2 linked regions of the Microbulbifer sp. GL-2 genome follow. The protein of the gene in region 1 interacts with the protein of each later gene in a pairwise test. Links are inferred from orthologs where the notes say so. Each region holds a gene or a part of one and is shown on either strand. Other genes may lie near its edges.

What was found.
Region 2: the proteins of GL2_RS14175 (region 1) and topA interact in binary tests that used the Escherichia coli proteins (3 or more experiments, as listed by UniProt). The link is inferred for Microbulbifer sp. GL-2 from one-to-one orthologs.

The regions. Positions count from the first base shown.
Region 1 is NZ_AP019807.1:3,227,731-3,244,024, forward strand. Bases 5,868-8,819 are described here. They hold GL2_RS14175 (YigZ family protein), read left to right. Parts: upstream 5,868-7,016; coding sequence 7,017-7,622; downstream 7,623-8,819. Other genes in these bases: GL2_RS14165 (heme lyase CcmF/NrfE family subunit), read left to right, coding at 5,868-6,464; GL2_RS14170 (DsbE family thiol:disulfide interchange protein), read left to right, coding at 6,482-7,066; GL2_RS14180 (CaiB/BaiF CoA-transferase family protein), read right to left, coding at 7,623-8,819. In the rest of the region: GL2_RS14130 (PA3496 family putative envelope integrity protein), read left to right, coding at 40-222; GL2_RS14135 (2OG-Fe(II) oxygenase), read right to left, coding at 556-1,263; cytochrome c biogenesis heme-transporting ATPase CcmA, read left to right, coding at 1,574-2,248; heme exporter protein CcmB, read left to right, coding at 2,235-2,948; GL2_RS14150 (heme ABC transporter permease), read left to right, coding at 2,962-3,705; heme exporter protein CcmD, read left to right, coding at 3,707-3,931; cytochrome c maturation protein CcmE, read left to right, coding at 4,033-4,482; more of GL2_RS14165, read left to right, coding at 4,479-5,867; more of GL2_RS14180, read right to left, coding at 8,820-8,822; GL2_RS14185 (CoA ester lyase), read left to right, coding at 9,113-9,958; GL2_RS14190 (MaoC family dehydratase), read left to right, coding at 10,001-10,528; GL2_RS14195 (MaoC family dehydratase), read left to right, coding at 10,561-11,079; GL2_RS14200 (4'-phosphopantetheinyl transferase), read right to left, coding at 11,101-11,832; GL2_RS21535 (hypothetical protein), read right to left, coding at 12,076-12,246; GL2_RS14205 (rhodanese-like domain-containing protein), read right to left, coding at 12,340-12,753; GL2_RS14210 (helix-turn-helix domain-containing protein), read left to right, coding at 12,925-13,917; and 2 more genes.
Region 2 is NZ_AP019807.1:4,462,551-4,477,247, reverse strand. The notes cover bases 7,037-10,252. They hold topA (type I DNA topoisomerase), read left to right. Parts: upstream 7,037-7,367; coding sequence 7,368-10,052; downstream 10,053-10,252. Other genes in these bases: GL2_RS19330 (DUF6586 family protein), read left to right, coding at 10,053-10,252; GL2_RS19340 (hypothetical protein), read left to right, coding at 7,037-7,152. Also shown: GL2_RS19370 (PP2C family serine/threonine-protein phosphatase), read right to left, coding at 1-491; GL2_RS19365 (FHA domain-containing protein), read left to right, coding at 822-1,685; GL2_RS19360 (glutaredoxin family protein), read left to right, coding at 1,685-1,942; GL2_RS19355 (transglycosylase SLT domain-containing protein), read right to left, coding at 1,943-3,943; GL2_RS19350 (ATP-binding cassette domain-containing protein), read left to right, coding at 4,101-5,972; GL2_RS19345 (universal stress protein), read right to left, coding at 6,040-6,483; more of GL2_RS19340, read left to right, coding at 6,628-7,036; more of GL2_RS19330, read left to right, coding at 10,253-10,541; GL2_RS19325 (hypothetical protein), read left to right, coding at 10,653-10,910; transcriptional repressor LexA, read right to left, coding at 10,986-11,591; GL2_RS19315 (TIGR00730 family Rossman fold protein), read left to right, coding at 11,756-12,394; GL2_RS19310 (class I adenylate-forming enzyme family protein), read left to right, coding at 12,574-14,136; GL2_RS19305 (TetR/AcrR family transcriptional regulator), read left to right, coding at 14,399-14,697. UniProt on the Escherichia coli protein: Releases the supercoiling and torsional tension of DNA, which is introduced during the DNA replication and transcription, by transiently cleaving and rejoining one strand of the DNA duplex.

The sequences.
Region 1 (16,294 bases):
AAATTTCTGCTTTCGCGGATCAAGATTATGGAGTTTCGTATGAGCGGTAACGTTAACGAAAAGTACATGGATTTTGACAATGTGGACATTCCACAAATTGCAACTGAAGTACTACGGCAGGCTACCTCGCAGCCGCCGCGCGATGCGCGCAGGATGGTGGAGGATAAACTGGAGGAGATACGCTTGAGGCGAGAGTTAATGGATTATGAATTTGAAAATTAGAACTATAAATAGTTGATAGCTTTAAGGGGTGTACGGGGTATTTGATAATGCTCCGTGCAACCTGACTGGAAAATTACCTGCCTGGTTTCCTTTCTTTAGATAGTTTTCTCGAAAAGTGTTTTCAGGGGCAGCTGTAACAAGAGCTGGTTGGTGAGCAAGTATATTGATGCTTATTCCAGCTGGAAGGGCATTTTAATTTCCTTCACTAAAAGACAGAAGTGTTTATGCCTTTGAGAATGGGGCTTAATTTTATCTTTAAGCGTGAAGATAAAAATTTCATTGTTGATCGCAGTGGACAGAAAGCGGCTCTGGGGCCGCTTTCCGGAAGGCCAGCTACATCTGGCCAGCTGTGCCTTCGGCATCTTTTCCTTGTCTACCACCAAACCAACCAAGCAGTTGCTTTAGCTTGTGGGACAATTTGCCGCGCTTGGCTTTCCTCTCCATGTCGGCAGCACTCACCAACCAAGCTACCTGGATAACCAATCGTTGGCCTTCGAAAGGCAAGTGGCCGTGGAAAGAGTTTTCCGCGCGCTTAAAGGCTGCAAGGGTCCCGTAAACAGGTGAGACTTCAGGGGCAACGGTATCTTCAAAATCGTCGATGCGCTTCAGAAAGCGCAGGCAGCCATTCCCATCTACAGTCCACTCAGGGTTGAGGTAGAGTAGGGCAGTGGCGATTTTTGATTTACCGTCGGTATGTATCCTGCCGTGGCGCTTCTTCAAAGTACGGCTGATGGAGACATAAGTCGGGTATTGGGAGAGCTTTTCAATACCCAGGTTTTCACCGATAGTATCGGCAAATTTCGGGTCGGTAAATTGGGTAATCAAAGAGTTAATGGAAGCCCCGCACTCATCCTTTTCATGGGGTAAGTAGCCAGCACCCTTAAGATGAGGGAAGTCCTCAATGAATGAGGACATCATTTCCTCGTTCAAAACTTTCCGGGCTACAAAGAATGGGAAGGGCTGGCGGTTAATCAGGATATCTTCGCCGGTCAGAGAGCTGGCATTGAGCCAGCGGCTGGCTTCAGCAGCAGGGCTAGTCATTATCGTGCATCCTTACAAACGGGGCTGGTTTGGCCACCGAATCACATCGAAGTTTCTTATGATGTCGACCGCAGAGTTTCAGCCCTTATCCGTCCGGGCATACGGCACTTGGTACCGCCTCACGACAGTGTGAAAATATCAGAGGTAGGCACCGGGGCCAATACCAGCGTACAAATATCTGTCCAATTTCAGGCTTGGCCTTGCTTGAAATCAACAGCCTGTGAGATAGGTTGTGTTGAATACCATGCAATTGGTGCAAGTGCCGGTATAATGCCGATCAGATTTTCGTCAGAGTGGTTTTATCTAAGCAATGTCTGTGACTCCCAAGTCCCCAGCTGTATTGCAAGTGCGCGACCTCGCCTGTGAAAGGGATGGCCGGCGTTTGTTTGAGGGCCTTGATTTCTCACTCCCTGGAGGGGCTGCAATTCAGGTGAAAGGCAGTAACGGCGCGGGCAAAACTACGCTGCTGCGCACCTTGATTGGCAGTGCCAGTGAATTCAGTGGTGAGATACTCTGGTGTGGTAATCCATTCCCAACGGCATTGCGTAGCATGCGCGAGTCCCTGCTATATATCGGCCATCGTGGTGGTATACGGGCGGGGCTGACACCCCTGGAGAACCTCACCTGGTATGGTGCGGATCATGAGTCAGCCCTGCTGGCTTTGGACAGAGTAGACCTGTTCGGTTTTGAACATAGCCTGTGCCACAGCCTGTCTGCCGGCCAGAATCGTCGCGTGGCTTTGGCGCGTATGTTCTTGCCGCAGGCGCCGTGCCTGTGGATTCTCGATGAGCCCTTAACAGCATTGGATATTGCCGGGGTGGCGGCGCTGGAAAAACAGATGTCCGCACATATCGAAAAAGGTGGTTCCATCCTGCTGACCTCTCACCAGCCCTTGGCTTTGGCAGGGCTTGATTTCGTTGACCTTTCTGACTTTTTGGTCGAGGAATCTTTTGCCGATATGGGGGGAGCGCATGTCTTCAACTGATGTCCAATCCCCGGTGAGTGGTGCCCGTATAAGCCCTGGCTTTATTGCTCTTTTCAGGATTGAAATGCTATTGGCCCTGCGCAAGCGGGCAGATATTGCCAATCCCCTGCTGTTTTTTGTCACAGTGCTTGCGCTTCTGCCCCTGGGGGTAGGACCGGAGCCCGAATTATTGGCGAAGATGGCCCCCGGCATGATCTGGGTGATGGCCCTGCTCGCTACCATGCTCTCCCAGGAAAGTTTGTTCCGCGGAGACTTTGAGGATGGGACTCTGGAGCAGCTAACCCTGCTGCCACAGCCGCTGTATTTCGCCGTGTTGGCGAAGTCCTTGGCGCACTGGATAGCCACCGGTTTGCCCCTGGCACTTTTGTCGCCTTTGTTGGCTCTGATGCTGAACCTCCCCGCTGAGGGGTATTTTTGCCTGTTTATTTCGCTGTTCCTGGGGACGGCGAGCCTTAGTTTGATTGGTGCAATTGGTGCGGCGCTTACAGTGGCTCTGCGTCGCCCCGGTTTACTGCTGGCGCTAATTGTTATGCCCTTGTATGTGCCCGTGCTAATCTTCGGCACCGGCGCGGTACAGGCGGCTATTGATGGCTATGCCTACAGCGCACAGTTGGCGATTTTGGCGGCCCTACTGGCTGCTGCTGCGGCTCTGGCCCCGCTCGCTGCTGCTGGGGCAATACGTATCAGCCTGGATAATTGATTCGGAGGTCTTCTTGGCTTGGCAATGGTTTCACCGTTTAGGTTCGCCGCGTTGGTTTTACCAGAAGACCAGTGCATGGCTTCCCTGGTTGGCACTGGCTAGTGTTGTACTGTTGGCAGTGGGTACTGTGTGGGGGCTCGGGTTTGCTCCGGAAGATGCCAAGCAGGGCAATAGCTACCGCATTATTTTTATTCATGTCCCAGCTGCCTTCCTGGCCCTGGCCGGTTATTACATCATGGCGATCAGTGGGGCTATTGGCCTTATCTGGAAGATGAAACTCTCCTTTGCTGTGATGCGGGCCGCAGCGCCTATCGGCGCGGTGCTAACTTTTATCTCCCTTTTTACCGGTGCCGTATGGGGTAAGCCCACCTGGGGTACTTACTGGGTGTGGGATGCACGTATCACCTCGATGTTGATTCTGCTGTTCCTGTATATCGGCGTAATGGCACTGTCCCAGGCAGTCAGCCGCGAGCAAGTGGCTGACAAAGCCTGTGCGCTGCTTGCGTTGGTCGGCACAGTCAATATCCCGATTATCTACAAGTCGGTGGATTGGTGGTTTACCCTGCATCAGCCCGCCACTATCCGCCTGACAGAGTCCAGCAGCATTGACCCAAGCATGTTCTATCCGCTGCTGACAATGATTATCGGCTTCTACTGTATGTATGCCTGGATCTTGCTGACCCACACCCGCACCCTGCTGCTACGTCGTGAGATACGCACTAATTGGGTACAGCAGGAACTGGCAGGGGGAAAATAATATGCAGTTTCAATTTACCAGTTTTGCAGATTTTATGGCGATGGATGGGCACGGCATCTATGTGTGGGTTTCCTACGCCATCACTTTTTCCGCGCTTGCCGCTATGGCTCTTTACCCTCTGCTTACCCGTCGTCGCCTGCAGCGGGAGTTGCAGTACCAGCAGCGTATTGCGAAGCGCCGTCGTAGGATGAAAGAGGAACGGCAAGTTGTGGAGGAGACGGCATAGGCAGTGCCGCCTCGCAGTTTTAGATTTAGTTGTTTGTCCGGTCGAAACCGCAACCCAGCTAACAAGATCAAAACTTAAATTTATGGAGTTCAACTAAGACAATGCATCCTGTACGCAAGCAACGCCTGATCCTGGTACTTGTCCTGGTCACCTTGTCTAGTGTCGCAGTGGGTTTTGTAACCTATGCGATGCGTGAAAATATGGATTATTTCTATGCGCCAAGCGCTTTTGCGGCCGGGGAAGTACCCTTTGAGAAGCGTATTCGCGCGGGTGGCTGTGTGGTACCGGGTAGTGTGCAGCGCTCTGATGATAGCCTGGATGTGCAGTTTGTTATTACCGATGGTGAAGCTGAGTTGTCGGTTGTATTCGACAAGATCCTGCCGGACCTGTTTGCCGAAGGTGAGGCTGCGGTTATTACCGGGCAGCTGATGCAGAACGGTACTATGCGTGCAGACCAGGTGCTGGCCAAGCACGATGAAAATTATACTCCGCCAGAAGTTGCGGAAAGTATGGTTTCCCACAAGGGCTGCACTGATGGAGCGAAAATATGACTCCTGAGTTAGGCCATTTTGCACTGGTTGCAGGCCTGCTGCTTTCCATTGCCCTGGCGGCCTTGCCCATAGCCGGCAGTTACACCTCTCGCCCCCTGTGGATGGACGCGGGACGTCCTTTGGCATTGGGGGTATTTGCATTTGTATTGATCGCCTTTGCCTGCCTGACCGTTGCCTTTGTACAGAGCGATTTCACGGTTAATTACGTTGCCAAGAACTCCAATAGCATCCTGCCTGTTTACTATAAAGTAACCGCAGTTTGGGGTGGCCATGAAGGCTCTATACTTTTATGGCTCCTGATTCAGGCTGGTTGGGCGGCAGCAGTTGCGATGTTTGGCCGCCAGTTGCCGCCAGAGTTGTCCGCTCGGGTGCTGTCTGTGATGGGCATGATATTGATCGGCTTCTTCCTGTTTATTCTGCTTACCTCCAACCCGTTTGACCGCACCCTGCCATTCCCACCAATGGAGGGCTCAGATCTGAATCCGCTGTTGCAGGATCCCGGTATGATCTTCCACCCACCTCTATTGTATATGGGGTATGTGGGATTCTCGGTTGCCTTTGCCTTTGCTATCGCGGCCTTGCTCGGAGGGCAGCTGGATGCAGTGTGGGCTCGCTGGGCCAGACCCTGGACAGCAGTGGCCTGGGCATTCCTTACTTTGGGTATTGCCCTTGGAAGCTGGTGGGCCTACTACGAACTTGGCTGGGGAGGCTGGTGGTTCTGGGACCCAGTGGAGAATGCGTCCCTGATGCCGTGGTTAGTGGGTACAGCTCTACTGCATTCCCTGGCTGTGACAGAGAAACGTGGCCTGTTCAAGAGCTGGACCATTTTATTGGCGATATTCGCCTTCAGCCTGAGCCTGCTGGGTACTTTCCTGGTGCGTTCCGGTGTTATTACTTCAGTTCACGCCTTCGCGACCGACCCGCTGCGCGGCAGTTTTATTCTGGGATTCCTGGCGTTGGTTGTCGGTCTCTCTTTATTGTTGTTTGCCCTGCGTGCTCCTTCTGTCAGCGCACGCAGCGTATTTTCCTTCCGTTCCCTGGAGACCTTCCTGCTCGGCAATAACATTTTGCTGATCCTGATTATGGGGATGGTACTGACCGGTACTCTATATCCCTTAGTGGCGGACGCCTTGAACCTGGGCAAGATCAGTGTGGGAGCGCCTTTCTTCAACTTGTTCTTTGTTCCCTTAATGGTGGCCTTGTGCTTACTGCTGGGTATGGGAGTACATGCAAACTGGAAAGACAGCCGTTGGGACAAACTGTTGAGCACATGGCGTTTGCCTTTCCTGGCAGCGTTGGTAATCGCCCTGGTCTGGCCATTGGCGTTTGATCATTATCATTGGGGCGCAGTGTTTGGGATTTTTGTCGGCGCCTGGGTATTTTGTGCAAGCCTCGCCGACATCGTGTCCAAGACCCGCAATGCAAAATCTTTTGTTGCCGGCTTAGGGCGTCAGCGCGCCAGTTATTACGGTATGCACCTCGCTCATATCGGCTTGGCTGTAGCGGTACTCGGGGTTGTATTGACCACGGTATACAGTGTGGAAGAGGACCTGCGTATGGGGGCCGGCGACAGCTACCAAATGGCTGGTTACGATTTCCGGTTTGACGGCGTGCGCTTGGCCCAGGGCCCCAATTACCGTGCCTTTGAGGGAGTACTGCACGTCCGTAAAAACGGTGAGCCTGTAGCCGAATTGCACCCGCAAAAGCGCAATTATTTTTCTGGTGGCAACACTATGACGGAAGCGGCTATCGATACCGGCCTGTTTCGCGATATTTACGTAGCATTGGGTGAACCGATGGATCGCAGTAATCCCAGTGGAGATTGGGCTGTGCGCCTGCAATATAAGGCATTCGTTGTGTGGATTTGGCTCGGTGCCATGCTGATGTCTATTGGCGGTGGTATTGCAGTTGCGGATAAGCGCTACCGTAAGGCCAAAGCGGCTCGCCAGGTGCCGATTTCAAGCAATGTAGCTACTGCGTAGTTTTTGGGATAGGTGCTATGTCCAGATTGAAACTGTTCTTGCCGCTGATTATTTTTATTGCGTTGGCCACGCTCTTTTGGCGTGGCCTGTACCTGAACCCACAGGAAATGCCCTCGGCACTGCTGAATAAGCCGGTGCCAGACTTTTCCCTTGAGAAGGTTGCTGATAACAGCCAGCTGGTGCAAAAAGGCGACCTGCCCAAGGGGCCTCATCTGCTCAACGTTTGGGCAACCTGGTGTGTAGCTTGCCGAGTGGAACACCCCTACCTGAATGCCTTGGCGGAACAGGGCGTCCCTATCATCGGGATCAATATGAAGGATGAGGATGATGCTGCGATCAAGTGGTTGGATAAATTCCACAATCCTTATCTCTATAGTCTCGCCGATAGGGAAGGGCGCCTGGCCCTCGACTTGGGTGTTTTCGGTGCTCCGGAAACTTTCCTGGTAGATGCCGAGGGCACAATCCGCTGTAAGCATGTGGGGGTGGTGGATAATAAAGTGTGGCAAACCAAGCTGCAGCCACTTTACGAAAGGCTGAAGAGCCAGCGTTGGGATGAATTTGCCGGTGACTTATCAGATTCCCTCATTTCCCGTTGTCAGTGAGACTGAAGAAAAGAAAAGCCGCTTTATCTGTTGGTTAGGGCCAATTGAAGATAAGGCGGATTTTCAAGGCCAGCTCGGCCTGATTCGCAGTAAATACCCCGATGCTAGCCACCATTGCACGGCAGTTGTTATCGGTAACCCTGACAACCCGGAAGTGATGCAGGCAGATGACGATGGTGAGCCTGGTGGCAGTGCGGGCCGCCCGATGCTGGAGCTGTTACTCAAACAGGGTATCGGCAATGTGGGGGCAATAGTGTCCCGATATTTTGGTGGTACCAAGCTAGGGGTAGGCGGTTTGATGCGGGCCTATCGCGGCTCTGTGGGCATGGCTCTGCAGAAAGTGAATCTCGAAACCTATGTACCGCTGGAGAATGTTTCTGTCGGCTGTGATTTTGCCCAGGAATCCCGCCTGCGCTTTCTGGTTGGGCGGCATCAGGGCAATTGTGGAGTCGCGGAATATGCGACTAAAGTAATTGTTCCTATCTCCCTACCGAGAAATGAATGGCGGTCTCTGCGAATTCAGCTTAAGGCTGAAAGCTTTGACATACTGGACTAATTAAATAACCCCATTGCTCTTCAACTGTTTAATATCTGCTGCAGAATATCCTAGCTCGGAGAGAATGTTGTAGTTGTCCTGACCCATTTCTGGAGCCTGTTTAAATTCCGGTAACTCATTGTCACAGTGAATCGGCGGTTTGAGAATTTTAATTTCCTCGCCATTTTTCCTGTATATAGACTGAATCCTCCCGTTTTCTGTGACAAAAGGGTTTGTTAATGCCTGCTCAACGTCATAAATGGGGGCGGATGGTACACGTCCGGAAAACACCTCAAGCCATTCATCAGTAGTCTTTCCGGCGAGAGCTATGTCCAGAATTTCAGTGAGTTGATCGCGGTTTTTCAGGCGCGACTTAAAGGTTAAAAATCTGGGGTCAGTTATCAATTCGCAACGTCCAATAATCTTACATAACTCCGTCCAAAATTTTTCCTTATTGCACATGAGGTAAATCCAGTCATCCTTGGTCCTATATAATTGACAGGGAGTTAAAGAGAAGTGAGCGGAACGAGGTGGTCGCTGCTGGTTGTGCCCGGCATTTAATTGCCACATTGCTACATAGTTCAGGTTATACAGTGCATTATCAAATAAACTGACATCGATATCCCTCCCTTTACCTGTCTTCCTGGCATTGAGAATGCCTGATACCAGCCCGAGAGCCATGGCCACTCCGGTCGATAGGTCTACCAGCGACAAACCACAGCGGGCAGGGGGGCCGCTTGGCTCTCCGGTCAACTTGAAGTAACCGGCTTCTGCCTGCATCGGGTAATCGTAACCTGGCCAGGTTGCCCTCTCTCCACTTCTGCCAAAGGCAGTAAGATGTGCGCAGACAATTGCCGGGTTGACTTGCTCCAGAGCTGGGTAAGTTATTCCCAATTTTTCTGGTACATCACCACGCAGGTTATCAGTCAGGCCGTCAGCGGTTTCAACAAGCTTATGAAGAATTTTCTGTCCTTCTTCTGTCGTGAGATTAAGGGACAGACTGCGTTTATTGTGGTTAAGCCCCTGAAAGAAGAGGCTGTGATTATCGGATTCCTCGCCTTGCAGGAAATATGGGCCGACACTGCGGGATACATCTCCACCATGGGAAACATCTTCAATTTTTATGACTTCAGCGCCTAAGTTGGCGAGGAATAAAGTTCCAAATGGTCCTGCGCCGTATTGCTCGACAGCAATCACTCGTACGCCAGATAGAGGGAGCATAAAATAAACTACCAGTCACTGTATTCTATTATCACCAATCTTAGGACAGATAAAGATAGTGGGTGTTATTGGAAAGCAGCTTGTTTGTAGATTTTTAAGGTTCATTCACCTCCCCCCTTAATGCTATGCCAATTGTTTTTTGGGGTCGGATTTCAAACTTTTTATAGGTATCTGATTTCAGGTTATAAATGGCTGCTAATATGCTTGGGTGAATTAATTGTGCGTGTGTGTTGCAAAAGAAATAGCCAAATAACTAATAAAGTGCCTCTGGCAGGTTGGTGGTGGAGATAATGGAGAGCGAGAAAGCTAATATTTTTCGCAGTATTTTATTTTTACCCGCTACGCGTTCAGACAGGTACGAGAAAGCCTTGGGCAGTGGGGCTGATGTCGCATGTGTGGACTTGGAGGATTCTGTGGCGCCAGATCAGAAAGATGTGGCGCGTGAAATAGTTACCGATTTTTTTAAAATGCCTGTTACCACTCCTCTACAGCGCGCATTGCGTATTAATCAACTGGCCTGTAAACAGGGCCTGGAGGACATGCTGTTGGTATTGGCTTTGGAGCAGTTGCCGGATATCGTTCTAATCCCGAAGGTGGAATCACCAGAGGAGATTGCTTGGTTTAATGAGGTGACAGCCTCCATTGATCGGCCTGTCAGTTTAATCCCCTTGATTGAAACCGCTAAAGGATTACAAAACGCCATCGACATTGCCAGGGCGCCAAATGTGCGGGCAATCGGTTTTGGTACAGCTGATTACGCGGCTGATGTAGGGGCGGATATGAGTTGGGAATCATTGATATACGCAAGGGGGCGTATCCTGCAAGCAGCTGGCTATGCCGATATTGCCGCGGTGGATGGACCCTGGTTACAGCTGGATGATGACAAAGGCCTACTTAAAGATACCCGTCGGGCGGCAGCAATGGGATTTAGTGGAAAAATTGCCTTGCACCCTCGGCAGCTGAAGTGGATCCACAAAGGGTTTGTTCCTTCGGAAGAAGCTCTTAACCGAGCGCGAAGGATTGTGGATGCGTATAGAGCCAATAAGGATGGGGTATTGGTGGTAGATGGCAGGATGGTGGATATGCCCGTAGTAGAGAGAGCGCAAAGACTGATTGAATTGGCAGGCAGACGTTAGATTGGAAAGGTCCCTTAAAGGAATTTAAAATAAGGAGTATTAATGTCCCGCTTCTGTTTTAGTGCCTATATCCAAGTTGGTGATAACCGTTATAGGGAGCGCTATGGCCTAAATTTTGAGGACTTTAAACCCGGACAAGTATTTCATCACCGGCCTGGGGTTACTATCAGTCAGCAGGATAATGTTGAAGAATGTATCAATACCTATAACCAGGCAATGATTCATTTCGATAACCATTACGCCGCACAAACAGAGTTTAAAAAGCCGCTAATAGATACCACTTTGATAGTACAACGCCTGATGGGAATGACCTGGAAAACGTACAACCGCAGGAAAAGTATTTTGCAGTGGGGATGTATTGACATGTTGTTGCCGGTCTATGGCGGAGATACTTTGTATGCAGAAAGTGAGGTGCTATCGGTCGATAGTGATTTTAGAGACTCTGAATCTGGAATGATCGAAGTGGCTGTTCGGAGTAATAACCAGCGGGGAGAGCAGACCTGCGAGATGCGCTGTAGTATGTCGATTTACAAACGAGATCGACTTCCTTTTTCAGTCAATAATTACTGACCTCTCAACTTGGGTGCAGATTGAGAAAGATCGTGAAGGAATCATTTCATTTTCTTAGGGAAGATAAACCGGGCGTCTACATCGAAACCTATGGTGTTGATTTTGAGGATTTTGAAGTAGGCCAGATATTTGAGCACCGACCAGGGCACACTTTTACTGAGGCCGCTAGTTTGAACTATGTAAATCACGGGTTTGATCTTAGCCCTGGTTGTGCAGACCTGCACTTTTCAAGAAAAGTTTATGGGGAAAGGATAAAAGTTGTAGAAACCTTTGTGCTCAGTGCTATGGCAATGACCACTAAAACCTTTGGCAAGGTGGTGGCAAATTTGAGCATGACAGACTGTAAAGTTAAACCTGTTTATGTTGGAGAAACGCTGTATTTCGAATCTGAAATTTTGGGGAAGCGTGAATCAAAATCCCGCCCTGACCAGGGATTGCTACACGTCAGCTCCCGAGCGAAAAACCAGCAGGGAGACTTGGTCTGTTCATTCGAGAGAAAATTATTGGTGTATCGTCGAGGCCTCGGGCCTTATTCCGCAGCGGGATATTGAGTAAGTTCTACCAGTTACTCTTTAGTTTTTTGGAGAGTATCCGACTAGTGTAAAAAATCCATCCCGATGAGGGTGGTAGGAGCCATGTAATACTTGTCCTCGCTTGGCTTCAGGGCAGAGAGTTCGTGTCAAAGATAATGAGATACTTTGACTTTCAGGAATAACTTCAATAATTTCTGCGTCGAGGAAGTCAAAATATTGGTTAACAATAGGGTGTAGAGCTTTAAATAGGCTTTCCTTGATAGAAAAAGCGATAGTTAACCAGTGGCTCATCTCTTTGTCTAACCGCGAAAGCCTCTGTGCCTCGCTATCAGTTACTATATTTCTTTGTATTTCAATGGCCGTTGGAGAGGGTATTGGCAATTCATAGTCGATACCGAGTAGCTCTAAGTTTTTGCTCAGAGCGCATAAGGCTCGATTACCTGAATGGGTAATGGCACCCTTGATGCCTTCTGGCCACTGAGGGCTACGTTGAGTACCAATGGGGACCTGAAAATTGCTACAACCTATTTGACGTAGGGCCTGTTGTGCAGAGTATCTCCCTGCGAGAAACTCCGCTTTGCGCTTAGTAACTGCCTTCTGTATATCTTCCGGAAAGTGAATCCCTAGAGAGCAAAACAGCGAGTCGTGATAATGCTCTGGAAAATATTGGTATTCACGAATTATTCCAGGGAGACCCGGGATAACAATGGGTTGATCTGCTGAAATAAACTTAGAGTCACAGCCGATACTAGGTGGAATGTCTGTTGCCATTAGAGTGAAGCTTTTATCGTAGAAAATTAACTAAATAGTTCTTTCAAATTTTGAGTAAACTGGATAGTGAATGTGTTAGTGCTCGAAATTAAATGCCAGGTCGGTACTGCATTGGTTTTATCAGTAAGCTAATTATGCACTTGAAAAATAAATCCGAATGGAAATTCTATCCCGTTACCCTGAGTAAGTGCAATCCTGATTTACAATTTGCACTTATTGTTCGAAACAACAATTCTATGGGTGCTAGCGTTTCTCGGCAACCAAGCATTGAAAGTCATTGCGTTTAAGCAATCTGTTTTCTAGCTCCTGTTCGGTGACCATGAAGTTGGGGAGATAACCTTCAAATTCTGCTAGATCACGTATTAACTTTAGGGGTTGGAAACTATCGCTGGGTGCTGCTTTGCGAATTTGCATATTTTCTATTTCTATGAATATAGTTTTAGTGGCTGCATATTGAAAAGAACACTTTCATATGCCCATAAGAATCCAGCAGCAGCCCCATTAAATTTAATTGGTGCTCGCCGTTACACATTTTTCAAGGGCAAAGCCTTCATCAATCCACCCGGTAATACCACCAATCATTTTCTTCACTGGGCGGCCAAGCTTGGCCAGCCTGATAGCCGCCTTTTCTGTGGCGTTACAGTGTGGTCCTGCACAATAGATGACAAAGAGGGTATCTGCGGCATAATTGAGCAGTTTTTCCTCAGTGATACGCTGGTAGGGCAGAGACTCTGCCTCCTGAATATGTCCTTTCTGATAGGCGTTCTCACCCCTTACATCCAGTAATACAAAATCCTTACGATCATTGGTTATGGAATGGTGGACATCCCAGCAGTCGGTTTCATAAGCCATCAGATCCTCAAAGTGCTGCAGGGCCTTTTCACTGCTGGCGGCAGGTACACGGCTAACTATTGAACTCATGGTTGCTCCTACACGTTTCTGTTTGTATTGAGTCGTGACTAGTTTGCTATTTTGGTAATTGATTTACGATTGGCTTAAAGGCCATTTAGCGTTAACTTTACGCCAAATCCATTAATAGAGAATGTTGGGTCTATGAGGCGGGTTGAGAGCAAAAAGGGAGGGTCAGGCAGCGTGGCTATCCTTGCACATCGTGAGGTAGCGATGTTCGAACTCGGGTGTGCTGCGGAGTTGTTCTGTCTTCCCCGACCGGAACTCGGGGAGTTTTATAGAGGAGAGGTGGTGACCTTTTCTGAAGCTGCCCCAGCTGCAGTAGGCGGTCTTTCCCTCAATTGTAAGAAGGTGAATAGCCTGCTGGACTATGAACTATTGGTGATTCCCTGTTGGTCGACTATCGCTCAACCAAAGGATGATTATTTAAGCTCTGTGTATAAGGCAGTCGAGGAGTTCGCCGCAACTGGGCGGCAAATACTGACATTTTGCTCGGGAGCCTTCCTGCCGGCGGAAATCGGCTTACTCAATGGCCGGCAGGCCACTACCCACTGGCGTTATGCGGGAATGTTTAAGCAGCGGTTTAGGGCAGTGGAGTATGTGGGGGATGTACTTTATGTATGGCAGGGGGCGCTTGCCTGTTCTGCTGGCAGCTCCGCTGCGATTGATCTGAGCATAGAGTTTCTGCGGCGACGCCATGGTTTTGAGTTGGCCAACTCTGTGGCCAGACGTCTTGTAATGGCGCCCCACAGGCAGGGCGGGCAGGCTCAGTTTGTGGAGGCCCCGGTTTCAAAGCGTCCAGATCATTTTGCCAGTGCCTTGGATTGGGCGCTGGCCAACCTGCAGCACCCAATCATAATTGATGATTTGGCCGATCGAGCTCATCTCTCCCGCCGTAGCTTTGATCGTAAGTTCCGCCAGTCTATGGGCGTTGCACCAAAGGAATGGCTGATCCAGCAGCGCTTGCGAGCGGCACAGAAAGCTCTGGAGTCTGGTAAGGAATCTGTTGATAGGGTTGCACACCTGGCTGGTTTTGAGAGTGCCGTCACCTTGCGCCACCATTTCCGCAGAGCCTTTGGTATTTCCCCAAGCCAATATCAACAGCAATTTGGCACACGGGCCCCGCATATGGAGCTTGAGGGGGGAGGGAGCCAGGCTACCGCTATAGATTATTAATTGGTGGCCGCCAACTCGAGTTCTGCTTGTTACAACCGCGGCCCTGAACAGGTTATGATTCGCCCTTTATCGCCTGAATTTAGTACGGATAACGAAGGAATTATGACCAAGCAGCGCGTATTGACCGGTATTACGACCACCGGTACACCTCATCTGGGTAACTATGTTGGCGCAATCCGCCCAGCTATTACCGCGAGCCAGGATGAAAATAACCAGTCTTTCTATTTCCTCGCCGATTACCATGCGCTCATCAAGTGCCAGGACCCAGAGCAGGTGCATCAATCTACTCTGGAGATTGCCGCGACCTGGCTGGCTTTGGGCCTGAATACCGAAAATGTGGTGTTCTACCGTCAGTCAGATATCCATGAAATTCCTGAGTTGACCTGGCTGCTTACCTGCATGACCGGGAAAGGCTTGATGAACCGGGCCCACGCATACAAAGCTGCGGTGGATGCCAACCGCGCGGATGGTGAAGACTCTGATTTTGGTGTCACCATGGGCCTTTACAGCTACCCCATCCTGATGGCTGCCGATATCCTGATGTTCAATGCCAATAAAGTACCGGTGGGTAAGGATCAGGTTCAGCATATTGAGATGGCCCGCGATATCGCACAGCGCTTTAACCACCACTATGGGGAGCACTTCGCGCTGCCTGAGGCGGTGGTGGATGATCATGTTGCGGTGCTTCAGGGGCTTGATGGTCGAAAAATGAGCAAGAGCTATGGCAATACCATCCCTCTATTTTTGCCTGAGAAGAGGCTGAAAAAGCATATTAATAAGATCAAGACCAACCTGCTTGAGCCGGGCGAACCTAAAGACCCCGATACTTCGACAGTCTTCCAGATCTGGCAGGCCTTTGCCTCTGAAGAGCAGACGGCGGAGATGCGTAAAGCGTTTGAAGATGGAATCGCCTGGGGTGAGGCCAAGAAGCAGTTATTTGAGTTGGTAAGTGAGCAGATTGGGGATGCCCGCGAGCGTTATAATGAGCTGCTTGAAAACCCATCGCAGATTGAGGAAGAGTTGGAGAAGGGAGCAGCTAAAGCTCGCGCTTACTCTGCTCCATTTATCGAGAAGTTGCGTCATGCGGTTGGTATTCGCAAGATCGGCCGCTAGAGCTTCAAAAATTTGGGAGGCTATGGCTTCCATAGCCGTCCCTTATATATAAGAACGTCAATAAAAAAAACGAATATAAAAATAACCAAAATACAGGGCTTCATTATGGAAAATGTTCAAGCAGAGCCTGCTGCGGGTACTGATACCAACAAGAATGGATGGATCAACCGGGCACTTAATTTTATTGAAGTAGTGGGAAACAAGCTTCCCGATCCGGCAGTGCTCTTTCTTGTGTTGATGTTGGCTATCTGGGTGCTGTCGTGGATGCTGTCTGGAATGAGCTTCGAGACATTACACCCGGCAACAGGTGAGGCGATCCAGATTACCAATCTGCTTTCCGGCGGCGAGTTAGCCCGCTTCCTTTCCAGTATGGTGACTACCTTTACCAGCTTTGCCCCACTAGGCGTAGTGCTTGTGGCTATGCTGGGTGTTGGGGTGGCTGAGCAGAGTGGTTTTATTAATGCCGTACTGAAGAAGCTGCTTGCTGTGACTCCGCAAATGCTGCTTACACCCATGTTGATCCTGGTGGCGATTGTCAGCCATACCGCTGTAGATGCGGGTTATGTACTGGTGATTCCTTTGGGGGGAGTGATCTTTTATGCGGCTGGTCGTCATCCATTAGCAGGTATTGCTGCAGCCTTTGCCGGAGTATCAGGTGGCTTCTCGGCAAATTTTGTCCCCTCAGCTATCGACCCTCTGCTTCAGGGCTTCACCCAAACCGCGGCACAGATTGTTGACCCCGAGATTCAAGTAAACCCCCTCAACAACTGGTTCTTTACTTCGGCTTCCTGTCTGGTGGTGACTATGTTGGGCTGGTGGCTGACCGATAAGGTGATTGAGCCCCGCTTGAAGAATGTCGCTATTGATGGCGAAAAAGAAGATATGCCGGTAATGCAGGAGCTGGGCGTCCGCGAGAAAAAGGCCATGTATCTGGCGGTTACTGTAATGGTTGCGGGGATTGTGGGGCTTATTGCCTGGATGCTGCCAGAGACCTCCGCGTTACGTGACGCCCAAGGGGAGCTCGCCTCTTTTGGTGCGCCGGTAATGAAGTCTATTGTGCCATTGATCTTCTTGTTATTTATTATTCCCGGAGTCATTTTCGGCTTTGCCGCCGGTACTTTCCATAAAAGTAAGGATGTGATTGATGCGATGTCCAAGACCATGGGCTCCATGGCTTATTACATCGTGATGGCATTTTTCTGTGCGCTGTTCATTTCTGAGTTCGCCCGCTCTGGCCTGGGAACTCTGTTGTCGGTGGAGGGGG
Region 2 (14,697 bases), 1.2 Mb from region 1 along the record:
TCCTCAGAATTGATAGCACCCGAGTCCATTAACATCTGGACATAGGAGTGATCGCTGGTTAACTGGCTGAATTCTCCATTTTGCTCACCCGGTGTCCAAAGGTAGGCGCGACTGTCACCAACCCAATAGATGTGAAAATAATCCCCTTCCTCGGCTAAGACAACAGCGGTTGAGCCCATATTGGCGGTGTTGTGCTCGTCACCCAAAAGCAAGGCGTGAGCTTTCTGCAGGGCGCGTTCGTAATGGCGGTCAGTGGATGCGGATTGTTCGATTTCCTCTACGACGGTCTTGCTGGCAAGCTCTCCAGCATGATGGCCGCCCAGGCCATCGGCAACAACCCAAATGCCTTTTTGCTCATCTGCCCAATAGGCATCTTCATTCTGTTCACGCCGGTAACCAGGGTGGGTGCCGCCAGCACTACGTGTAGTACTTGGTGTATGATGAACTACTTCGCTTTGCCGCGATACTTCGCGTACTTTGGCTTCACTCACTGGCGTGCAACTACCTGTAATGTATTCTCATTTCATTTGACGGTGATGGCCAACCTGGTGACTTTCCGTCTCTTCCCTGTGGCGCTGCAAGTGTACTTTATATAACCACACCTGTGACAGCGGTAATGGCCATCATTGTAATGGCTGAATACTAGACCTTTGAGCCATTGTAAGCTGCAAACCCAATCACACGCTAAGGATATTGCCCATGTTAAACTGCTTTAATCTTGTATAAAAAGCACATTACAGCAGCTTACAGGCAGCCTATAAATGCCTCTTGCTACGATAGTGCCTGCTTTTAAACCTCCTTCGAGCTGAGGGGCGATATCAATGTTTAAACTTTGTGATGTAAAAGACCCGGGCCAGGGTGTTTGGCTGGTTTCACCAGGCGTAACTGTTGGGCGTGACCAAGGCTGCGACCTTTCTATTGCTGATGACTCTGTGGCGAAATTGCACCTCAAAATCGCTGTGAAAGGTGAACAGTTGACCCTTGGAAATGCTTCTGGAGGCTCCAGGGTTCTGGTTAATGGCATGCCTGTGGAGGCGGCTTGTCGGCTAAAACTCAACGACCAGATTACAGTTGGTACCCGCACATTAAAAATTATTGACCCCAAAGTAACCAAACTTAAAGCCGCTTCGGTAAAAGGTGTAGCCTGGGCTTTGAGGGCGAATCATCGTGCAATTGCGGGAAAAGTATTCCCGCTGAAAGACACTTCTGTAGTGGGGCGCTCCGATGAATGCGATATCACTTTCTCACTGTCTCATCTCTCGCGGCGTCACGCACGCCTGGAAGTGCGCGAGGGACTGTTGTTTGTCATTGACCTTGGCTCGGCAAATGGTACTTATGTAAATAATCGAAGGGTTACTGAATCTCGTGTGCGGCGCGGCGATGAATTACGCTTCGACACTCTCAGTTTCTCAGTGGTAGGGCCCACGGATGATCTCGATAGGACCGCGGTACGGCCGGCGCTCCCGGAGATGGAGCTGATGAAGGCTGGCGGATTATCTTCAGTCAGTTCGGCCGGTGTGGATGTTACCCAGCCATCTTTCGTTTCACCGGATGGCGAACTGCAGGACAGCATGGCGGATGCCGTAATCGACAGTAAATCAAATGCCAGAGTACTGGGCCTGGTCCTGCTTTTGGTGGTTGGGGCAGTAGGTTATTACTGGGTGAATACCCAGGGAGGGGGCTGATGAACCGGCCTTCTGAATTGATTCTTTACACCACTCTGGGCTGTACCCTTTGCGAAAAGGCCAAACTGGAAGCTTGGCCCTTGCTCAAGCAATATGGTTTGCAGTTGCGGGAAGTTGATATCGCCGACAATGATGACCTGTTCGAGCGTTTTCGCCTGACTATCCCTGTCGTTGGTCTTGGTAACCCAGGCGATGTGTGCGCCTGGCCATTTAGTCAGGCTCAATTAGATGCGTGGCTGTCGCAGCGTTTAAGTTGATTAAAGTTTGCTCCCGGCTTCATTCTCCCGCAGAAGCTGCAACTTAGTGCCGCTGCGGTAGGCGTAAATTACCGTATATGCGAGAACGTTTTGCACGTAATTTCGGGTTTCCTTGTAGGGGATTGTTTCGATCCACACATCGTACGGCAGGCGCTTGCGGGTTTCCTTTAACCACTTGGCTACGCGGGTCGGCCCCGCATTATAGGCCGCGGCGGCGAGGAAGCGATTATTGTCGAAGCGGTTGAGTAGGGTACTTAGATAGAAACTACCCAAAGCAATATTTGTACTGGGGCTCAATAGGTCCCAACTGCGGCGGTAGCGCACCCCGGCGCGCCGAGCAGTTGCACGGGCGGTGGAGGGAAGTAGCTGCATTAACCCCAAGGCTCCAGAATTGGATTTTGCATCGTGGCTGAAGTGGCTCTCCTGCCGCGCGACTGCGTAAATCATAGAGGGCTCAAGTGGTGTGCTCTGGCGTCCAACCTGTGCACTGACATCACGCACTATATCCGCAAAGGCCAAGGGGAAACGCAGCTCCAGGTCATCCAGGTAATCGGCCGCAAGTACCGATTGTATCGACTTGTGATACCAGCCCCAGGCACTGGCTACCTTGCCGGCTGCAAGCAGTTCCTCATGATTCATTGGCTTGGTGGCATAGCTCCACTCCCGGCGTGCGTGGAAGAGTTCGCCAATGGCCTGTAATTCTCGAGCGCGCTGCAGGCCTGGACGCTTAGCCATTTGCTGTACTTGCACGGGAGTAATGGGGGCAGGTCTGTGAACGAAACTGTAATTTTGTCCCAGGGCATCGGCAGCGAGAAAACCGTAATAGCTGCGTTCCTGAGCAGCTTTGCGATATAGAACAGATGAAGACTCGGATCGCGCCTTACCGTAAAGCTCATCCAGGGAACGTGCTTTCCAATACAGCCAGCGATCGATCAGCTGCTTTTCTGGCGGTAAGCGGTCGATCCAGAATGCGACCTGCTCCCAGTCCAGTTCGCGAAGGGACTGTCGAGCCAACCATTCGATCGAGTGTCCGTCATGGATAGTATGATTCTTTGTCAGACGCAAAAGCCCCGGCATGTCGTCCTGTCGCGCGAATTGGCGAGCCAGGTGACGCAGCATATTTTCCTGCTCGGCATTGCTGAACAGAAGACTGGCACTATAGCGCTGCCAGGCCTGCTCGGCTTTCGCTGCATCTTCCCGAGCCAGCCGGTGTAGACCATGCAGGATGATGTCCCGGTTTTGTTCTGGTGCGCCCAAAAAGCGAGAGTGGTTGAGCAGTTGCTTGGGGGATTTGTGTACATTTCGCAGTAAAGCAGCCCTGCCGCTGTATGGGGGCTCCATTTTCCTGGCGATATAGGTGGCTAGCTCCAGGTTGCCCTCTTTAACAGCGAGCAGATGGCGCTTCCAGGCCATCCCCTGGGTGAGGCCTCCGTCGCGTATCCAGCGGGCAAATACCGGATCGCACTCTTTCGCCTGGGAGTGTCCCACTAGCCAAAGCTCACTTACAAGCTGGTACGCATCCTCTTTGTCGCCATGACGATTCAGGGCATCGGCGTAATAACAACGGAGACTGGCGCGATTTTGTTTCTCGGGCTGATAATAGTTCAGGAAAGTATTGAACTGGCGCTGTTGTCCCAGCTCCCTGAGTAACCTGATCCGCATCCAGTCGCCGATGGCACTATCTTTATTTTCGGCCAGGAACCGGTCGGCTTCCGCCAGGGGCAGGCGACGCAATTTCCTGCTGATAGCCCAATAATCCAGATATGGGGCTAATGGATAATCTTTTAGCTCGCTCTTCAGTTTTTGCAGTTGGCTCTGATCGTTATGTTTGATGGCAAGCCGTGCGCTGCGCAGCTTTTCGCGCTGATTGGCAAAGGCTTCCTGACGCTGCTTGAGTTCCTGTTCCTCGCCTTGTACCGAGGCGTTAATGGGGGTGCTGAGGCAGGCCCAGATAAGCAGGAGTGCGGAGCGTAGGGCGATTCTCTTTGAGTCAGCCGTCATCACAGTTACCCCGATAAAATTTGTGCACCCGCAAGTTTGCGAGACGGCACGATAAAAATGCGTAAAATAGCGGGTTTTTCACAGGACCCCTAGTACCAGTTTCGCTTATCTCACCAGCGGATTTGTTTTCCGGGTCTGTTAATTGTAGTGCCTAATTATGTTGCTTCTATTGGATGGGGTCAGTCTTCGCTACGGGACCCAAGTACTTGCAGACAATGTCAGTGCGAAAATTGAACGCGGTGATCGAATTTGTCTAGTGGGCCGCAATGGAGAGGGAAAGTCTAGCCTGTTGCGTCTGATTGCGGGGCAGGTAGACCCAGATGGTGGTGAAATTGTCCGCGCCAGTGGCTTGGTGATGGCGACCCTCGAACAGGAGTTGCCGGCAGACTGCACAGATTCTGTTTATAGCTATGTCGCCAAGGGATTGGGTGAAATTGGTGCGGTGCTGGCTGGTTATCGTGACGACCCCACAGCCGAACTACAGGCACGTATAGAGGCCGAGCACGGCTGGGAGCTGTTGCCGCGTGTTGACAGCGTCCTGGATCGTTTGGGGCTCAATGCCGACGAGCGAGTGGCCGACCTTTCTGGCGGTTGGCAGCGCCGCGCAGCTCTCGCCCGTGCATTGGTCATCGAGCCTGACCTGTTGATACTCGACGAGCCCACCAATCACCTGGATATTGCTGCGGTTGAATGGCTTGAGGGATTCCTGGCCAGCTACCGTGGCGCCCTGTTGTTTGTCAGTCATGATCGGGCCTTGGCCCAGCGGCTTGCCAGCGTAGTTTGGGATCTGGATCGTGGCTATCTTCGTGTATTTCGCTGCCAATTTGAGCGTTACCAAGAGGAAAAGGAAAAGCTTCTTGAAGAAGAGGCGCGCAACGAAGCGCTGTTTGATAAGAAGCTGGCCCAGGAAGAGACCTGGATCCGTCAGGGCATCAAGGCGCGCCGCACTCGAAACGAAGGGCGTGTTCGCGCTCTGCAGGCGCTCAGGCGTCAGCGGGAGGCACGTAGAAGCCAGCAGGGAATTGCGCGGATGTCACTCGATAGTGGGGAGGTATCTGGCAAGCTGGTGGCAGAGTTAACAGACGTTACCTTTGCCTACCAGGGTGAGGTGCCCCTGATCAGGGATTTCTCCTTTACTTTGATGCGGGGTGATAAGGTCGGTCTTATCGGCCCCAACGGTGTCGGTAAGAGCACCCTGATTCGGGTGCTCTTGGGGGATTTACAGTCACAGACCGGTAACGTGCGCTTGGGAACCAAGCAGCAGGTAGCTTATTTTGATCAGCGACGCGACCAGTTAAATCCCGAACTTACCGTCTTGGACAACATTGCTGAGGGGCGGGATTCTGTAACCATCGGTGGTAAAAGCCGCCACGTCATGTCGTACCTGTCGGACTTTCTCTTTAGTGGCGTTAAGGCGCGGACAAAGGTTGGCGCCCTCAGTGGTGGAGAGCGAAACCGCGCCCTGCTGGCAAAGTTATTCAGTCAACCCGCCAATATTCTGGTGCTCGATGAGCCAACCAACGATCTGGATGTGGAAACCCTGGAGCTGCTGGAAAAACTGTTGCTGGAGTTCAGTGGCACCGTGCTGCTAGTGAGCCATGATCGTGCTTTCCTGGACAATGTGGTGAATTCTTGCCTGGCTTTTGAAGGTAATGGCCGTATCCGTGAATACGTTGGCGGTTACGGTGACTTTATCCGCCAGGGGGGAAGTTTCGCGGCGGATAACAAGGTGGAAAGTAAAAACCCAAAGGTGTCCGAACCGACCCCAAAATCGGCTGGTGGGGAAAAGGCTCCTGGCAAAGCAAAGAAGCTCAGTTATAAGTTGCAGAGGGAATTGGACAGCCTTCCCGCCTTGATTGAGCAGCTTGAGGAGGAAATAAATGCCATAGAGGCAGAGGTGGCTGATCCCAGTTTTTATCAGCAAGAGCAATCCCTGATGCAGGAACGCTTGAGTTTGCTCACAGAGAAGCAGTCTCAACTGGAGACTGTATTTGAGCGCTGGTCTGAACTTGAGGGTGGTGGCAAATAGGGGGAAGAAAGGCGCCGTACTTTGTGCGGCCCTTTCTAATAAGATTCCGGCCTAACCAGGTTCCTGCTCACTCATCCTCTATATGAACGCGAACCGCAAGTACATCGCACTTGGCTCCGTGTAAAACGCCGTTGGCTGTAGAGCCGAGTAGCAGGGCGAGGCCGCGGCGACCATGGCTGCCGATAACGATTAGATCGGCTTCTAGGTCTTTGGCCAGGCGGTGAATTTCGGTTGAGGGTTGCCCCAGGATAACATGCTGCCTTTCGGCGGGAATATTAAGTGGAAGGGCCGCTTTCTGCAGCTGCTCCTTGGCCTGACTCTGGAGCTGGTCTTGAACTTCGGACAGGTCCATCGGGATATCTCCGCCATAGGCGAAAGTCAGTGGCTCAATGGCATGGACCAAACTTAGCTCAGCTCCAAAGGCCCCGGCCAGTGCGGCGGCCTTGTCCAGTACTTGAGAGGATTCCTCAGAGAGATCTAGTCCAACCAAAATCTGATGGTATTTCGCCATAATTTCATTCTCCTGTCCCATGTGTGTGCTCAGTAGGTGCACCTGTCGACAGACATTTTCAGTCTACCGTAAAAAAAACTGATTGACATAGATCACACAAGGCACCGCACAATAGTCATTTATTTCTACTCGTAAGGAGCTGTTATGTCCGAGTGGCTGCCGGTGATTATCATTGGTTTTGCCATTGCACTGGTATTGGGACCGGTGATGTGGTTGAAGCCCAGCCAGCGCGACAGCCGCTTGGCCGACCTGCGTAGCCGCGCTGCTCGCGGAGGAATTACTGTGCAAATCCAGGCGCTTCCCCCCGTGCAGGGTGAGGGCACAGCTGCTGTTTATTACTACCGTTGGGGTGATCGCAAACGCCTGCAAATAGGCTGGACCCTGCAGCGTCAACGAGTGGTGCATGAATTAAATTTTGCTGGGAGCTGGGACTGGAGCAATGGTCGCGCAGCCCCTAAACCGGCATGGAAATACTTGCTCCAGTTACTCGATGCAATTCCTTCTGGCTGTTGTGCGATTATCGCAACTGATATCGGTTTGGGGTTGCAATGGAGTGAAAATGGCGGTGATAAAGCTTTTGAACAGCTTTCGGCAACTTTGGCGGAATATACACCCCTTATAGAGGAAGCTATACGTAAAGTGAGTCCAATAAAGCTCCCGGAGGACTAGGTCTTCAGCCGCCTTGAGTGGTGCAGGAAACCGCTTGCAATGGCGCTTAAATAGTCAGGTTTTGGGGGTGGAATATGGCGACCTGGTACGGAAAATTGTCAGCTTTGCTTGACCGCGCAGGATGTGAGGCTTATATATTCGCGCAGCACAGGTCCGCTGAAAGGGCCTGAAAGGCTTCGGACAGCAGTAAAACTTTCTTATGAAATCAAGGGCTTATGGGTAAATCACTGGTCATCGTCGAATCACCGGCCAAGGCGAAAACGATCAATAAGTATCTCGGCAAGGACTTTGTTGTGAAGTCCAGTGTCGGTCATATTCGCGATTTGCCAACTGGTGGTGGCAACAAGCAACCTGTTGATGCAAAGGAGCGTGCACGGCGTGCGGCTGAAACCCGCAAGTTATCTCCCGAGGCAAAAGAGGTTTACAAGCGCAAGAAAAACCGTGAACAGCTCATCAAGCGCATGGGTATTGATCCAGATCACGGTTGGCAGGCGCACTACGAGATTCTGCCGGGCAAGGAAAAGGTAGTCAGTGAGCTGCAGAAGCTTGCGGAGAATGCCGATCACATCTATCTCGCAACGGACTTGGACCGTGAGGGAGAGGCGATTGCCTGGCACTTGCGGGAGGCGATTGGCGGAAACGATGATCGCTATCGCCGTGTGGTATTTAACGAAATCACCAAGTCGGCGATCCAGGAAGCGTTTAAGGATCCCGGACGCCTGAATATCAACCGGGTTAACGCTCAGCAAGCACGTCGTTTCCTCGATCGCATCGTTGGTTACATGGTGTCGCCTCTGTTGTGGGAGAAAGTGGCTCGCGGGCTCTCGGCTGGACGGGTGCAGTCTGTAGCAGTTCGTTTGGTTGTAGAGCGAGAGCGTGAAATCCGCGCGTTTATTCCGGAAGAATACTGGACCCTCTTTGCTGACACGGCTACGAAGAAAGCAAATAAGTTACGCCTTGAGGTGAAAAAGCAGGCTGGTGAGGCATTCCGCCCCACCAATGAGGAGGATGCGAGCAGTGCTACCCAAAAGTTGCAATCCTGTGATTTTGTTGTCAGTGGCCGCGACGACAAGCCGACCAACTCCAAACCCGGTGCTCCCTTTATAACCTCGACACTGCAACAAGCTGCCAGTAACCGCCTGGGCTTCAGTGTTAAAAAAACCATGACCCTAGCTCAGCGTCTGTATGAAGCGGGCCATATTACTTACATGCGTACCGACTCCACCAACCTCAGTAAAGAGGCGGTGGAATCGGCGCGTGAATATATTGGCGAAAATTACGGCGATAAATACTTGCCGGAAACGCCAAACAGCTACAGCAGTAAAGAGGGTGCGCAGGAGGCTCACGAAGCAATTCGCCCTTCGGATGTGCGTATTGCACCGAATATGCTATCCGGAGTAGAGAGGGACGCAGAGCGACTCTACAACCTAATCTGGCAGCAATTTGTGGCCTGCCAAATGACACCGGCTCAGTTCACCTCCACTTCAATTGTTGTGACTGCCGGTGAGTTTGAACTTCGTGCTCGAGGTCGAGTAATCCGCTTTGATGGTTTCCTCAAGGTGGCGCCTCCAACGGGCAAGAAAGATGAAGACCTGTTACTGCCCGACGTAAAAGTCGGAGATAAACTGGCTTTGGAGAAGCTGGATCCAAAACAGCACTTCACCAAGCCACCAGCACGTTTTAGTGAAGCGGCGCTGGTTAAAGAGCTGGAAAAGCGCGGTATTGGCCGCCCCTCCACTTATGCCTCGATTATTTCTACCATCCAGGACCGCGGATATGTGCGCCTGGAAAATCGTCGCTTCTATGCGGAAAAAATGGGTGACATTGTTACCGACCGCCTAAGCGAGAGCTTCAAGAATCTGATGGACTATGGCTTTACCGCAAACCTGGAGGAATCCCTGGACGCGGTGGCCGATGGTGACAAAGGCTGGAAGCAGCTGCTCGATGAGTTTTACCAGGACTTTTCCTCTCGCCTGGAAAAAGCGCAGTCCAGTGACGCCGGCATGCGTCGCAATACCCCGACGGATACAGATATTGAGTGTTCCAAGTGTGGACGCCATATGCAGATTCGCACCGGTTCCACCGGCGTGTTCCTAGGTTGCTCAGGTTATGCGCTGCCGCCAAAGGAACGCTGCACCAATACCATGAATTTGGTTTCCGGCGATGAAGCGGTCGATGCGGACAAGGACGAAGAGGCGGAATCCCGATTACTGCGTGAAAAGCGCCGCTGTGCCAAATGTGGTACGGCGATGGATAGCTATCTGGTTGATGAACACCGCAAACTTCATATCTGTGGCAACAATCCGGATTGCAGTGGATATGAAGTAGAGCAGGGCACTTTCAAAATCAAGGGCTATGACGGCCCGATTATTGAGTGTGACAAGTGCGGCAGTGATATGCAGCTCAAGTCTGGTCGCTTTGGGAAGTACTTTGGCTGTACCAATGAAGCCTGCAAAAATACTCGCAAGCTTTTAAAAAACGGCCAGCCTGCCCCGCCGAAGATGGACCCGGTACCAATGCCTGAATTGGCATGTTTGAAAGTGGAAGATCACTACATATTACGCGATGGAGCCTCGGGCCTGTTCCTGGCTGCTAGCCAGTTCCCCAAAAACCGCGAAACCCGTGCACCTCTTGTGAAGGAATTGCTCCCTCACAAGAGTGAGATCGACCCCAAATACAGCTTTCTGTTCTCGGCGCCGGTGGAGGATGACCAAGGAAGAGATACAGTAATTCGCTTTAGCCGAAAGACCCAGGAGCAATATGTCCAGTCCGAGGAGGAAGGCAAAGCTACCGGCTGGAAAGCGTTCTATCGTAGTGGCAGCTGGCAGGTTGAAACCAGCACCAGGGCTACCGCGGCAAAGCGTAAGCCCGTGGGCAAAAAAGTGGCTGCAAAGAAATAAATGAGTAACCCTCATACTGGCCAGGTAGTTTCGGCTCTACGCAAAACTCAGTTGTTACTGCAGTTTTCCAGTGAAACTCCTCTGCAAAGGGTTGCACTGGAAGAGGCGGCCGTTTTACAGCTCTGGAAAGCTTATAGGGCTTTCCTTGCTGAGCTTTCCCACCAGCTGCAGCTGGGTCTTGCGTCGGATTCCCTTCAGGTGATTGCCGATAGTCTTGAGAGTCAAGGTAGGGCCAGTATTGAGGTGAAAGAGCTGCAGCAGCTGAGTGAGGAGCCTTGTAGCTGGCTCAGTCAGTTACTACAGGCCTGGACCCAGCTTGTCTCAGCACCATCAAATACTGAGGTTAAGCACAATAGCCCCAACCTTATTCCTCTGCACAATCTCGCTGCTTCTGAGCTGGTAACTATTTCTGATGAAGTGCTTCTGCAATGGCATGCTTCCCTGAGTGAGTTGGTGCGTAGGCAGCGTGCCAATTTAGAAGAGTGCTAGTTGCAGGTACTGGTACCGGGGTGCCATATTTCACCGTTTGTAGGCCTCTGATACTTCCAGTTAGCCTGTGGTACACTGGGCGCAAACTGATGTGTGGTGAAGGAAAAGAGAATGTCCTCCGAAACTTTTGAAATTATTGAGTTGGCCAATGGCGATGTGGCATTGCGCCGCGCTGGTCACAAGGAGGACCCTCTGGTGAGTATTTCTTTCTCAGCCGAGAGTCTTCAGTTTCTGAGAAAACACAAAGTTGCCGTAGCGCGCGCAATGCTGGAAGCCGGTATTGAGGCAGTACAAAATCTGGATGATTTGGAGCCTGGCTACTTTGAGGAAGAGGATGAGTCAATGCCGGTTAATCATACGATCCACTGATCGAAGGGTTAACAAAGTGTGATCCAACAGCGGCCAATAGGCCGCTGTTGTTGTATTGGGGGCTGGGTGGGAGCTTTATGGAGTCTGGCGAATAACGCCCACTGCCAAACCTTCTATTACAAAGTTTTTGTCTCGCATGTCCACCTGGATAGTTTCAAAGTCTTCATTTTCTGGCAGCAGTTGCACAGTTGCCTGATTACCTTTGCGCCGGAAGCGCTTGACTGTTACCTCTTCGTCAATTCTCGCAACGACAATCTGGCCATTCCTGATTTGTTCGGTTTTCTGTACTGCCAGAAGGTCACCATCCAAAATTCCTGCATCGCGCATACTCATTCCGTGCACCCGAAGTAAGTAGTCTGCAGGGGGGTGGAAAAAGCTGGGAGGGAGGTCGCAATAGTCTTCAATATGCTCAGCAGCAAGAATAGGGTTGCCTGCAGCTACGCGTCCAACAATGGGTAAGCCCGATTGATGATCCGGAATACGTATGCCCCGCGACGCGCCGGCAACCATTTCAATGGCTCCTTTTCGCGCCAATGCTTTCAGGTGCTCTTCAGCGGCATTGGGCGAGCGGAAACCCAGCTCCTGGGCGATCTCTGCTCGGGTAGGGGGGTAGCCGGTATCATCGAGATAGGTTTTGATCAGCTCTAATACCTGAGCCTGGCGTGCGGTGAGATTGGTCATAGATTTACCTAGCTTTTCTGTATTTATATACAGTTGCTGGGATTATATACAGAATTTTGGTTCACGCAATCCTAACACCTGCCTCTTCATAAGCTGCTACATTGTTTATGAAAACAAGGAATGAAAGCGATCGTTGAAAGATCTGACAAAGAGGGAAAAAAATAATGTTGGATGTGAAAATGCCAGAGGCGTGGCGTGTCCTGCGGATACAGTCTGAGTTGGTTGATGGGATAGAACGTTTGGTCCCGCTCAGTGGAGCAGTGACCGTTTTTGGAGGGGCAAGATTTGAGGAGGGCAGCCCGGAGTATCAACAGGGGGTAAAACTGGGGGAGCTATTGGCTGCGGAGGGTATCCCGGTGATTACCGGCGGAGGACCGGGGCTGATGGAAGCTTGCAATCGTGGTGCTTTCGATCAACCTGGCACTTCAATTGGATTGAACATAGAGCTGCCATTTGAGCAGGCTGCGAATCCTTACCAGGATATCAGTTTAAATTTTCGTTACTTCTTTGTTCGTAAATTTATGTTCGTTAAGCATGCTGTAGGCTTTGTAGGGTTACCTGGGGGATATGGAACACTGGATGAGTTATTCGAGGCGTTAACACTGGTTCAAACACAAAAAGTGCGGCGTTTCCCAATTGTGCTGGTTGGTAAACGTTACTGGGCAGGGCTTTATGATTGGCTGGTAAACACAGTGCTTGAGCGCAACTGTATTGATGCCAGCGACCTGGATTTGTTCCATATAGTAGATACTGTCGAGGAGACAGCGGAGTTGATTATGAAATATATGCGCAACAAGGAATAATAAAAAATATTTATTTAATTGGTTGCAGGGTTTTTCTGCCTGTTGCTAGGGTGATATTGCCCATAAATCCATTCTGGACCATATGATGGTTTTTGAAATCGTTATAAATATCACTAAATGCCTGTTCCCGATTATCTCAGATTAACGGGATGCTTGTGCCTTAGTCAGGAGGCTGGCCTGTGCCAATTTTTGGCCCTCAATTGTCGAGACCTGCAAATTTAACCAATCTCCTGCTGCCCGCCCTGAAAAGTAAGCCTGGTGAAGTGGCACTTGTTTCCGGGAGTCAGGCCTGGACCTGGCGAGAGCTACAGGGGGATATCAATGCCCTTGCCTTGGGGTTGATCACAATGGGTTTAGGTAAGGGGGATAGGGTTGCATCCCTGATGCCCAACTGCGGCGAGATACTTATTTTTTATCTCGCATGTTTGAAGGTGGGGCTGGTGGTAGTCCCATTAAACTATAGATATACCACACCAGAGATTGACTATGCCCTTGAAAAAAGTGCAGCAGTATCACTGATTATAGGCGTTGAGCGAAGTGGAGATGTCCGGGCAAGCAGATTTATTGGTAAATTAAAAAAAGGCTATCTTTCTTTTGGTGGTACGCTCGGAAATGCCCCAAGTTTTGAAGGTTTGATTAACAATAAGGGGCAGTCTGCTAAATTTTCTACCTCTGCTGTTAATGACCCTGCATTTTTATTTTTCACCTCTGGGAGTACGGGTAAACCAAAAGGCGTAGCCCATAGCTTGCTTAGCTTTGGGGCTATTGTGGCTAGTTTCGTTGCTGCTCTAAAGTTAACCCAGGACGATATAGTACTGCCAGGTGGCTCAATCGCACATGTCGGATCGCTTTTAACAGCTCTGGCAGCTCTCTCAGTAGGTGCGAAGACCCTTATTCCTCACAGTTTTGACGGTGAAGAAATTCTTTCAATATTGAGGCGAGGCCGGCCAACTATTTTGGTTATGGTTCCTGCATTATTTATTGCAATGGAACGCAACCCCAAGGCCAGGCGCGAAGATTTTACTTCACTTCGTGTGTGCTTTACGGGCGGAGACAAATTTCCAGTTAACATTGCCAAAGAATTTACTCACAAAACTGGTCATGTGATCCAGGAGGGATATGGACTGACAGAAGCTCCTGGCTGCCTTTTCAATCGGTCGCTCTCACCAGATAATGCCGGATCGGTGGGTACTGTTGCCCCAGGCTACGCCGTAAGTCTACGCGATGAGCAGGGCAGGGAGGTAGCACCTAATATTGATGGCAATCTTTGGCTCAGTGGAACCCCGGTAATGGCAGGCTATTGGCAGAACCCCCGAGCAAATAGGGAGGCGTTCTCTGATGGTTGGTTCGATACAGGCGATGTTATGCGTGTCGACTCCGAGGGATATTTCTGGTTTCGCGGCCGAAAGAAGCAGATCATAGTCCACGATGGCTCAAACTTATCACCTCAGGAAGTTGAAGAAGCTGTAATGGCGCACCCGGCTGTGGACCTTGCGGGCGTCATTGGCATTCATGACGACGCGCATGGGGAGAATGTTTGGGCTTATATCACCTTGAAAAAAAATGCCCCTAAGCCCTGTGCTAATGAGGTTATCCGTTGTGCAAAAGAACGTGTTGGATACAAGGCTCCGGAGGTGATCGAAATCCTGGATGAAATGCCAATTAATCCAACAGGTAAAATTGACAGAGCGGCCCTTAAGAAGCTTGCTGAAACGCAGTTAGCTCACGATAAGAACAAGTGAATCTGTTGGGAGTGGGTACTAGGGGGTAAGGTTGGCTCTGTAGTTGTGGATCCCGCGAATCAAATTCTTAATCCCGCCCACACCGTAAAGCGACCTGGGAGGCCTGTTGAATCTTTCCAAATATCTTTTCGGTAGTAAGGGGTTGCCGCAAGTACTGCTACCTTTTTCGGGCACGTGAGGAACAGCACGCCATTGGCTGAACAGTGGAATATGCTACTCTGGCCAGAATTAAACAACTGTTTTAAATGATGGTTTGAGAGTTATGAGCCAGACGGATACTGTTAGCCGGATTCTGGATGCTGCCGAGGTTCTGTTTGCCGAGCGCGGTTTTACTGAGACATCCCTGCGCACAATTACGAGTACCGCGGGAGTTAACTTGGCTGCGGTCAACTATCACTTTGGCTCCAAGAAGGAGCTTATTCAGGCGGTCTTCGAGCGTTTTTTGACGCCCTTCACCGATGCCCTCGAGGCTGAATTAGATCAGCGTATCGCTACAGGTCGGAAGCTGCGTGTGGAGGACTTGTTAGAGAGTCTCTATCGCGTGGGACTCGGCGGATTAAG